2 regions of the Bradyrhizobium sp. 27S5 genome follow, and region 1 is predicted to be linked to the other one. Evidence: predicted binding sites of a transcription regulator. Region 1 holds the regulator's gene; the other holds the start of a gene.

The links. Region 1 encodes LexA, which represses DNA repair genes until DNA is damaged. Its sites were predicted from a motif close to TGTTCNNNNTGTGTTCNG; they were not measured.
Region 2: a site for LexA is predicted at 3,385-3,402, ahead of recA (recombinase RecA). Genes of this name have one in related genera too.

Annotation. Positions count from the first base shown of each region.
Region 1 covers NZ_CP147714.1:4,701,143-4,706,893, forward strand. The annotation lists gene arsC (arsenate reductase (glutaredoxin)) at 1-261, shown strand, start outside; gene WDM24_RS22010 (hypothetical protein) at 369-518, shown strand; gene WDM24_RS22015 (HAD family hydrolase) at 1,282-1,908, shown strand; gene glp (gephyrin-like molybdotransferase Glp) at 1,934-3,145, shown strand; gene lexA (transcriptional repressor LexA) at 3,378-4,082, shown strand; gene WDM24_RS22030 (hypothetical protein) at 4,425-4,853, shown strand; gene WDM24_RS22035 (hypothetical protein) at 5,016-5,243, shown strand; gene WDM24_RS22040 (ComEC/Rec2 family competence protein) at 5,340-5,751, opposite strand, start outside.
Region 2 covers NZ_CP147714.1:5,798,430-5,804,180, forward strand. The annotation lists gene gcvP (aminomethyl-transferring glycine dehydrogenase) at 1-390, shown strand, start outside; gene WDM24_RS27385 (thioesterase family protein) at 607-1,044, shown strand; gene WDM24_RS27390 (hypothetical protein) at 1,104-2,087, opposite strand; gene recA (recombinase RecA) at 2,194-3,282, opposite strand; gene WDM24_RS27400 (hypothetical protein) at 3,883-4,038, shown strand; gene WDM24_RS27405 (hypothetical protein) at 4,569-4,772, shown strand.

The sequences.
Region 1 (5,751 bases):
GCCGCGATGGGAATCTCGGTGCGCGCCCTGCTGCGCGAAAAGGGAACGCCTTACAAGGAGCTCGCTCTCGACCAGCCGAAATGGACGGACGACGAATTGCTCGATGTCATGCTTGCGCATCCCATTCTCATCAATCGTCCGATCGTGGTGACGCCGAATGGTGTGCGGTTGTGCCGGCCGTCAGAGGCCGTCGTCGACCTTCTGGACGCTCCGGTTGGACGGTTTGTGAAGGAAGACGGCGACGTGGTCGAGGCGCGGTAAGCGGCCGAGGCCCCATGGCAACCCAATTGAGAGGGTCTTCCCATCGGTGGTTCCCCGGACAAGGCACAAGTTTCCTCGGAAGGAGCCGGAACGGACACGGACCCACGTTGGTTGAACAGATTGATTTTCGAAAAGGGAGCGTCATCACCGTGACCCGGAAAACCTTACAGGCACGCTCCGAGCAAGCGCTCGTCGTCATCATTCTCAGCACCGGCGCGCTCATCGCCTATTTCGGTCTGGCGCTTTCGAGGATGTGAAAGGGCGGCTCCGAAGTAGCTTGATGCGCCAAGGCCGGTGCCCCTGCCACTGAGTTGCCCGACGGCGCAAGCCCCTCGCGCAAAAATATTTCTGTTTATCGGCACACCCAACTCAGTGTATGAATTGTCCCGTCTCACCCGATCGAGGGGCGCTGCGCATCGTCACGGGTGTTGCGGTGAGATGCGGTGGACGCCGATTGCGCGACTGACGAGTGTGCATGAGGCGGACGGTGAAGTCGTGTGGTCCTGACGCCCTAGTGGCCGGTGTCCCCTTGTGAGACGCAATTGCGTCTTGCGAAGGCGGTGACAAAAAAGCCAAGTCTCGCCGGGGAGAGCACGAAGTAAGCCGTAACCCATCGCGCAGGGAAAGCCGGATTGCTCCGGTTACACCTGTGGTCCTACCCCCGGTGCTTTTTGTTGCACCGGACCCATGGGTGCGATCGGCACCCGGCTTTCCCTGCGCCCTCTGATTTTAGAGCGGCGAAACGACAGGTAAGACTCGGGCAAATCATGTCGCGAGAATGCGGAACTGTATCTCCGTCCTCGCTGTCATCGCCCGGCTCGACCGGGCGATCCAGTACGCCGCGGCTTCTCGGCTCACACACCGGCGTCTCTGGAATACTGGATCACCCGCATGCGCGGGTGATGACACCGCGCAAGAATGGACCGAGCCGGAATGAACGTCAGCACCCTGGTCGCATGCCTGCCGCACAAATCGGGGACATTGCCGCCTGCCCGCAATTTTCGTACATGGTTTCACGCAATGACCTCGCAACTCACCCCCGACTCCGCCGACGTGCTGCTGTTCGATATCGGCCGCGTCGTGCTCGATATCAGCCTCGACAAGGCGATCACGCACTGGGCACAGCATGCCGGTTGCGCGCCGGCCGACCTCGCCGGCCGTTTCGTCGTCGACGACAGTTACAAGCATCACGAGATCGGCCGGATCGACGACGCGGCGTTCTTTGCGAATTTGCGCCAGTCGCTCGGCGTCGAGCTCACCGACGCGCAATTCCTCGAGGGCTGGAATTCGATCTTCACCGGCGAGATGCCGGGCATCGCCCCCCTGCTCGCGGCCGCCGCCAGACGAATGCCGCTCTACGCCTTCTCGAACACCAACCCGGCCCATGTCGCGCATTTCTCGGTCGCCTATGCCGAGCTGCTCAGCCACTTCCGGACCGTGTTCCTGTCCTCGAGCATCGGCCTTCGCAAACCCGACGCCGCGGCCTACGATCATGTGATAGAAGCGATCGGCGTGCCGGCGTCGCGGATCCTGTTCTTCGACGATCTGGCTGCCAATATCGAAGGTGCGCGGGCGCGCGGCCTTCAAGCCATCCACGTGACATCGACGGATGACGTGGCAAGGGCGCTGACCGCACTTGGTATTTGACCATTTGCCTTGAGGAGTTTTGCGCGTGGCCCTGATGCCGGTTGCCGATGCCCTGTCCGCCATTCTTGCCGGTGCCGAACCGCTGCCGGGGGAGATGGTCGCGCTCGATGCCGCCTACCATCGCACGCTGGCGCACGACCTCGCGGCGCGCCGCACCCAGCCGCCGGAGCCGATGTCGGCCATGGACGGCTACGCGGTGCGCGCCGCCGATGCGGCTGATCTCAAGTCCCGGCTCAAGGTGATCGGCGAAGTCGCCGCCGGCCGGCCGTTCGAGCGGACGCTCAGTGCCGGCGAAGCGGTGCGGATCTTCACCGGCGGCGTCATCCCCCATGGCGCCGATGCCGTCATCATCCAGGAAGACACCCGGGTCGATGGCGACCACATCTCGATCACCGAGGCAGCGAGCCCGGGACGGCACATCCGCCCGGCCGGCGTCGACTTCCGTGAGGGCGACCTGCTGCTCAACGGCGGCAGCCGCCTGTCCGACCGCGCGCTCTCGCTCGCGGCCGCCATGAATTATCCGGAACTCGCGGTGCGCCGCCGCCCGAAGGTCGCGGTGCTCGCCACCGGCGACGAACTGGTGATGCCGGGCTCCCAGCCCGGCCCCGGCCAGATCGTCTATTCCAACGGCTATGCGCTGCGTGCGCTGGCGCGCGCCGAAGGCGCCGAGACCGTCGATCTCGGGGTGGCCGCCGACACGGTGGCCGCGACCACGGCCGGTATCCGCCGGGCGCGGGAGGCCGGCGCCGACATCCTGATTACGACCGGCGGCGCCTCGGTCGGCGACCACGATCTGGTCAAGCAGTCGCTGGAGGCAGAGGGCGTCGCGATGGCGTTCTGGCGGATCGCGATGCGGCCCGGCAAGCCGATGATGCACGGCCGGCTCGGGGCCATGCGGGTGATCGGCCTGCCCGGCAATCCGGTGTCGTCCTATGTCTGCGCCTTCCTGTTTCTGGTGCCGTTGATTCGGGCTTTGAGCGGCCGGAACACGATCCATCATGTCCGCACGACCGCCCTGCTCGGCCGCGACCTCGCCGCCAACGACCAGCGCGAGGACTATCTGCGCGCGCGTCTCGAGGAGCGCCAGGACGGCGCGCTGATCGCCACGCCGGTGATGCAGCAGGATAGTTCGCTGCTCGGGAATCTCGCTGCGGCGCGGGCACTTCTGGTACGTCCGCCGTTTGCGCCCGGCGCCGCCAAGGGCAGCGAATGCGAGATCCTCACACTGCCCGACTGAGGTTTTCGCGGGCTGCCGATTGCGCGCCGCCTGATGCGTTCACCGGAAATTAAGTGGTTGCGGAACACATATCGAACATATAGTGTCCGTTCATGATTTGTTTCGAGTACTGGTGTCTACAATCGGGAAGCCGCCAGGGAGCATTGCGCTCCCGAGATCAGGCCCCGTCTGAAAGGCCCCACCTGAAGAGTCTCGGAATCGAACGACGCTATCAACCGGGGGAATGCTCGAGATGCTCACGCGCAAACAGTTCGAACTTCTGCGTTTCATCAATGAACGTCTGAAGGAGGCCGGCGTGCCGCCCTCCTTCGACGAGATGAAGGATGCGCTCGACCTGCGCTCGAAGTCCGGTATCCACCGCCTGATCACTGCGCTGGAGGAGCGCGGCTTCATCCGCCGCCTGCCCAACCGCGCCCGCGCCATCGAGGTCATCAAGCTGCCCGAACTGTCGGCCGGCGGCGGCAATGGCCGCCGCGGCTTCACGCCGAGCGTCATCGAAGGCACCCTCGGCAAGCGCAGCAGCACGCCGCCGATCGCCGAGGACGACGGCAACCGTCCGGTCGCCGTCCCCGTGATGGGCCGGATCGCGGCCGGTACGCCGATCGAGGCGCTGCAGACCCGCAGCCACACCATCAGCGTGCCGCCCGACATGCTCGGCTCCGGCGAGCACTATGCGCTGGAAGTGCGCGGCGATTCCATGGTCGACGCCGGCATCCTCGACGGCGACATGGCGCTGATCCAGCGCAACGACGTCGCCAACACCGGCGACATCGTGGTGGCGCTGATCGACGAGGAGGAAGCCACCCTGAAGCGCTTCCGCCGCCGCGGTGCATCGATCGCGCTCGAGCCGGCCAACACTGCCTATGAAGTGCGCATCCTGCCGCCGAACCGGGTCCGCATCCAGGGCAAGCTGATCGGGCTGTATCGCAAATACTGACGGCGGCGGAGCATGATCCGGAAAAGTGCGGAGCGGTTTTCCGAAAAGATCATGCTCGAACAGACATATGGAGCGGGATGACGATTCGAAGAAAAGTCATCCCGATCCGGGAACGAGCAACAGATCGGATCGTTCCTTGGAAGATAGTGCGACGTGCGGACCACCTAGGATGCGCCCTGATACCTCTCGCGCAGTGTAGCGCGTTTGTGATTGAGGCGTTCGACGGCCAGTCGTACAATCGCCCAGAAACGAGCAGACACTCGTTTGCTATCGTCCACTCTGGTAGAGGCCTGCGCCTCAAGGAGAGGCACGGGTCGCTACCTCGAAAAGAGGAGCCATCCGATGTGTGACTATAGTCTGCACGCCGTGGCATCGCGCCCCGCCATTGTCGGAGAGACGCTGATCACCACGACTTTCCGCGGCACGTCGACCCGCGGCTTTGCTTCGGAGAACGATCCCACTGTCGCGGTCTGCATGCTGCCGGGCACCGAGCTCGCTTTCGCCGAGAACGTTCGCTACGACAGCCGCTGGATCTGGACCAAGACGATGAATTTCCGCGTCGGCGTGTTCAACGAAGTCGAGCCCGACGTGCCCGATCGCCATCATGACGCGGTCGAATTCCCCGACGGCAGCCACGTTCTGGTGACCCAGCTCGTCGAGGGACAGCGCGTCAGCGTGCTGCAATTGCCGGCACTGCATCCGCCGGTCGAGCACAAGCCGAAGGTTGTGGAGCGGCGGCCCTCCGCATTCGCGTCGCTGTTTTTGGGTTGAGCGCATCGTCGCCGCGGAATGAGCCATTCGGCGGCGGATGACCTTAGGCGATTTCGAGCGACCCCGGATTTCCGCTTCCGGGGCGCAGCAGGAGATTTGCGTCGGCGAGCGCCTTGGCGCATCATCGCGTACGGAGGACGTGCACTCACGGAAACCTGCGCAGTGGTCGACAAGGTCACATGGCAAAAGGCTGGACGCGTCACCGAGCCGGGCCGCTACATGTTCCGGTTCGGCTGGCTGACAGTGACGGCCGATGATCTCAAGGTCTGGGAGCAGTTTCCCGAGGCCGTCTTCACCCTGGTCAAGAAGCCCGACGCCGGCCCCGATTCCGACGAGTACCATCTCGGCCTGTTCGAGCTGCCGACCGGCCCCTCGCCCGGCAACGGCTGAAGCGTTTTCGAGCGAAGTGGACACCGGTTCGCGTGAAGAAAACGCGTGAAAACAAGAAACTAGAGTTTTGGTTCTGATTAAATCAGAACCAAAACTCTAGTCGTCGCCCTGCAGGTCGGTCTCGGCCGGGGTCGCATCGACTGCGCGCCGCGGCGCGGCGGCGGGTGTGCGGAGGACCGTCTCGCTCTCACCGTCACCGGGAACCGCCGGCGACCACGGCCGGTCGATGCCGCCGGGCTTCACCGCGTCAATGGCGTAGCCGGCGCTGGTCCGCCGCAGCACCAGCGCACCGTGGCTCCGCAGCCGCTCGGCATCGATCACCGAGGCCGCGCAACCCTGCGGCGCCGGCCGCGCGGTGACGATCAGCGCCGCCCGCTCGCAATCGTCGGCCAGCGCCTCCGGCCGCATCGCCAGCGCGACGAAGGCGCCGCCCGGGCCCTGGGTGACGCAGCCGCTCGGATCGCAGGAGACGCCCTCGCCGAGCGACGCATCGACGGCGGTCCGCGCA
Region 2 (5,751 bases), 1.1 Mb from region 1:
CGGCTGATCGACTACGGCTTCCATGCGCCGACCATGAGCTTCCCGGTGGCGGGCACGCTGATGATCGAGCCGACGGAATCGGAATCGAAGTTCGAGATCGACCGCTTCTGCGACGCCATGATCGCGATCCGCAACGAGATCGCGGAGATCGAGAAGGGCCGCTGGAAGGTCGAGGCCTCGCCGCTGCGCCACGCGCCGCACACCGTCCACGACATCGCCGACGATGCCTGGAACCGGGCCTACAGCCGCGCCGAGGGCTGCTTCCCCGCGGGCGTGTCACGTTCCGACAAATACTGGAGCCCGGTCGGGCGCGTCGACAACGTCTATGGCGATCGCAATCTGGTGTGCTCGTGCCCGCCGGTGGAGGATTACGCGCAGGCGGCGGAGTAGCGCGGGCGATTAGCGTAGGTGCCGTAGGATGGGTAGAGCGCAGCGAAACCCATCACCAGTGCCAATCACGCTCAATGAACGATGGGTTTCGCTTCCACCTTCGCTCTTCGAGCTACGGCGGACAAGTCGCGGTACCCATCCTACGGTCTGGCAATCATAAGGCCCGGCGAGACTGCGGGGCGAACGACGGCGAGCAATGCCGCGGCAGGAGGATTCATGCGCCAGGAATTCTGGTTTCATTTCCCGTTTCGCGTCCGCTATTCCGAAGTCGACGCGCAGGCGGTGGTGTTCAACGCCCACTACCTGACCTATTTCGACACGGCGATCACCGAATATTTTCGCGCGATGGGCTACGACTATCTCGGCGAGGTGGCGCGAACCGACGTCGACTTTCATACCGTGAAGTCGGTCGTCGAATACAAGGCGCCGATCCGGTTCGACGAGGACATCGAGGTCTGCGTGCGGGTCGCGCGGATCGGCCGCTCCTCGATCGTGCTTGCGCTTGCGATCTTCGCCAAGGGCTCCGACGACCTTCGCGCCACCGGCGAAATCATCTGGGTCGCCACTGACCAGAAGACGCACCAATCGGTCGCCGTGACCGAGGACCTGCGGGCGCTGATCGCGAGCCGGGAAAAGGCGCTGGCGCAGGGGTAAGCCGACTGCCAATCCGCGTTGCGCGGATTGAGACACAACGGCCACTCCGCCATCGGGCGCTAGTGCTTCACCAGGGTTGGGCTCCAGCGCCAGAGATTGTCGTTGGTGAGGTGCGTGCCGCCCCACCAGCGATCGATCGGATTGTGACGACTGAAGTCCTCCTTATGGGCGAGGACAGCTTCGCCAAATTCAGTCAGCGACAGCCGGCTTCGCCGATAGGCCTCCATGCGCGCTCGCAAATTCTCAGGGGCGATGACGCGTAGCTCATCATCGAGCCCGGCGATCGCGGGCTGCGGCCCATGCGCGAGCCCTTGAAGCAGCGTCCCGATTTCCATGTCGGTGAATACCGCGCGTTGACCGAACCCGCGAAGGTAGAACAACCCGTTCGTACCCATGAAGCCCGCCGCAATCAGTTCGAGCAGTCGTAGTTCGGTCGCGCCAAGTCCCGATCTGCTCCACGGAAGCTCCTGGAGCAGGTCAAGCAGGGCCGGCCTCAGCAAGGGAAAGCCGCTGAGGTCTCGACATAGCGCATCGAAGCAAGCCTCGGGCGTTGCCGCGCGATAGGCCTGCCAGCAGATGCTTGCGGTCTCGAGGTCGGCAGGCCGTATGTTGATAAGCGGCACTTCGTTCCATCCGCGCCATGTCTCGTGCAGCGTCGACAGAGCGAAAGCGACCAGGCGCAATTTCAACTTGGCCGCCATCGCCGGGTAGGCCCGGAAATGATCGAGCAACCAAATCAGCTGCAATTGATCATTTGGGTCCGGATCGAACCAAAGCTCGACAATCTCGTAAGGTTCGCAGAATTCGATCAGCGCGAGATCCCTGCGCGCCCTGGCATCCTGAGGCCACTGGCTCCGCGTGCTCCAGTGCGACCAATGTCCGACCGGATCCTGGTCCGACCTTAATCCGAAGTAAGTCTCAAGCTCTCCTAGCGGCGGCAGTGGTCCGCCGACAAATCGAAAGCCGGATGTAATAGCGACCTCGGCGAGCCCCGAACGTGTGAGGCTAAGGCCGGACGGACTGGTCAGGATGAGGCGCTTCATCGGCACAACTCTCTCGACGCCGGCACCAAACGAAACGGGCGCCGAAGACGTCGGCAACTCAACGTCCTCAGCGCCCGCTTGCAGCGAAATCCTGCAGCCTTACGGCTTACTCCTCGGTCGGCTCCTCGCCCTCGGCGTCGCGCTCGGGCGTGCCGGCGAGGATCTGCTCGGAGATCAGGCCGGAGTTCTGCCGGATTGCGGCCTCGATCTTGGCGGTGATGTCGGGGTTCGCCTTCAGGAAGGCCTTGGAATTCTCGCGTCCCTGGCCGAGCCGCTGGCTGTCATAGGAGAACCAGGCGCCCGACTTCTCGACGATGCCGGCCTTGACGCCGAGGTCGAGGATCTCGCCCATCTTGGAGACGCCCTCGCCATACATGATGTCGAACTCGACCTGCTTGAAGGGCGGCGCCAGCTTGTTCTTCACCACCTTGACGCGGGTGGTGTTGCCGACCACTTCGTCGCGCTCCTTGATCGCGCCGATGCGGCGGATGTCGAGGCGGACCGAGGCATAGAACTTCAGCGCGTTGCCGCCGGTGGTGGTCTCCGGCGAACCATACATCACGCCGATCTTCATGCGGATCTGGTTGATGAAGATCACCATGGTGTGGGACTTGTTGATCGAGGCGGTGAGCTTGCGCAGCGCCTGGCTCATCAGGCGCGCCTGCAGGCCCGGCAGTGCATCGCCCATCTCGCCCTCGAGCTCGGCTTTCGGCACCAGCGCCGCGACCGAATCGACCACCAGCACGTCGACCGCACCGGAGCGCACCAGCGTGTCGCAGATTTCCAGCGCCTGCTCGCCGGTGTCAGGCTGCGAGATCAGCAGCTCGTCGATGTTGACGCCGAGCTTGCGCGCATAGACCGGGTCGAGCGCGTGTTCAGCGTCGATGAAGGCGCAGATGCCGCCCTTCTTCTGGCCTTCCGCCACCGTGTGCAGCGCCAGCGTGGTCTTGCCCGAGGACTCCGGCCCGTAGATCTCGACGACGCGGCCCTTCGGCAGCCCGCCGACGCCGAGCGCAATGTCGAGCCCGAGCGATCCCGAAGATATCGTCTCGACATCCATCGAGCGGTCGTTCTTGCCGAGCTTCATCACCGAACCCTTGCCGAACTGGCGCTCGATCTGGGAGAGCGCGGCTGAGAGGGCCTTGGACTTGTCCATGGAGGATCCTTCGACGATACGCAGGGCAGTAGCAGACATTGGGATGTGCTCCTTATGGCGGGGATTCGCTAGCGGGACAAACGGGTGATGAGATCGGGCGGAATGCGTTTTTGATTGGAACCTCGTACCACGTTTGTTCTATGTTCGCAATATGTTCTTTCTGGCAAATCGGTGCTGGCCTGCTTTATCCCCTGGTGGCCCGGTTTGAATCTTGGCGTGGTCCGTTTTGGATTAAGCGAACAGAAACCAAGGCTTGGCCGATGTTCTCAGTAGGACTACTGAGCGGCCCTATTCACTGTTCTGGGCATATAAATCTTGATGATGCTCAATCCGTTCTTGCGAGAACAAAAGATAGGGCCGTCCGTGACCGGGATGGACCGAACGGCCCCAGCCAGCCCGTAGTACCAAAATGGAAGAATGGGCCGACACTCCTAGTTACGGGACATCGGGCAACCGGTTGCGCGAGAGGCGTTGCTGAGCCCCTTTCACCGAGTGGCCAATGTCCCCAGGATTAGGATCGCCCAGCCCGAAACTAACCCACGATAACTTGGTTATAGAACATCACCGACACGATTTTGGGCGTCGGTGGCTGAGAGACCTATCGGGCTCCCGCCTTTCATTGGAATGGGAGCGCACTCCATGTGTGCGAAGTGTGTCGAGTTGGACGAAAGAAGCGTCCATTACGCTGCGCTCGCCCGAACGATCACGGATCGGCAGACCATCGACGGCATCGCGCAGTTAATTGCAGAGCACGAAGCCCAGAAGCGCAAGCTGCATCCGGAGCCGAAAGAGTAAGACCGCCCTCAGTTGGCGAACGCGCTTCGTTCCTGTTTTCAATTGATAGCCCCGCAAACGTCTCTGATATCCGCAGATTGTGCCAACGAGAGAAGCGGCGCTCTATTTGGCGACCGGGTGTGAACCTTTGGTTGCTCCGGCAAGACCGACCATCACCGGGATTTTGTTCGTACCCTCTCGGGGCTAGAGCCCAGCGCCGCCTGCAAGATTTTCAAGCGGGCGGCGTTGTGCTGTCCGGTGTCCTTCGATCACTCGAAACGGCCCCGGCGCGCGGGCTAGCGGGATACGCGCCGGGGCCGCCCCCTTGGGCGCTCCGTCCGGAGAGCGCAATTCACTGTATCGGGAAAAAGTGGCAACGGAGCCCGCCCTGGTGGATTACCTCATTTTGACAAGTGTCCTAATTTCCCGCTGCGAGGAACATCCCGTCTTTCGATCCGTTGATGATTCATCACCGCACCGCCCGTGGGCATCGACCGGGGATGAGATCGCCCGGTTAGTGCTCCCGCCCAATACCAGCAGGGTGCAGCGCCATGCAGAAGCGGCGTCGTTCCAGGCACTCGCAATCACTGCAAGAACGTCTTGCCGACGAGGCCATGCGCCTGCGCGAGGAAGCCAGCACGCTTCCCCCGATCCACCAAAAGAAGGAGACCTTGCTGAGGAAGGCGCGGCATGACGAGACCACCGCTCACTTGACGGAGTGGCTGATGTCCCAGGGTTTGCGGATGCCCCTCTAGATCAGGGAGGACGACCATGCAGGCGAACCACCACCATATCGATGGCGTGGAGGTTGCCTTTGTCTGCGCTGCGGCGGTGTCGCTGGTGGCCCTGTTCGTCAGCGTGGCCTGGCTCTTGTTGCGGTGACATCCAGCAGCGACATCCAGCCGGGGAACGCGGACGGCCGCGGGCTGTTCTGCGCTGCCTCATTCCTCGCTTCGACGATCCGAACGAAAAGGGCCCCGGCGAGGGGGACCCGCCGAGGCCAGAACAACTTAGTCACTCGATTCTAGACCTCACACCGACACTTTGCTGGGTGCGTTTGGAGTACCGGAGTCATACGGACCAAAGATGTGAACCTTGCGCCCTCCTCGTCCGTAGCTATCCAGGTCAGGATTTTGCCAACCCTCCTGGGGCTAGAACCAACGCCGTCCGTCGTATTTCAATGCGGGCGGCGTTGCTCATTTTTGGGCCCTGGACCAGCAGTCCGAGGAACGAACCGAAACCTGGAGAGTCGGTTCTCAAGCTCCCGGCCTTAGCCCCCAAGCCCACCGGGAGTAGCGATCCCCGGCGCTGTGAAACCTCCGGCGCCCGGGGATCGTTGGTTGGCGAAAGGCCGATGCAATCTTCAACAGGAAATGACGAATGCGATGACCGGTAGGGACCAGGCAATTGGCTGACGAAAGCCGCCTGCTCCACTAGGCTCGCCCCATGACCTGCTTGTCTCGTCACAAAATAGACGACCCCAGCGCGGGGGCCACGCTGAGGCCGAACTTCCCACATCGCCCGGTGCCGTCGGCGGACAGCAACCGAACCTGTGACAACTGGGCGCTGCTCATGTCGGTTCCTGTTCAGCCAACGTCGTCCGCATATATTTCAAGCGGGCAGCGTTGTGCCGGAAGACACGCTGAGGCCGGAAAACCGGAATCGTCGCGCGGCATCCTCACGCGGGACGCATTGCCGAAATCAATTAACGTGTTAAGATTTATCGACTCCGAC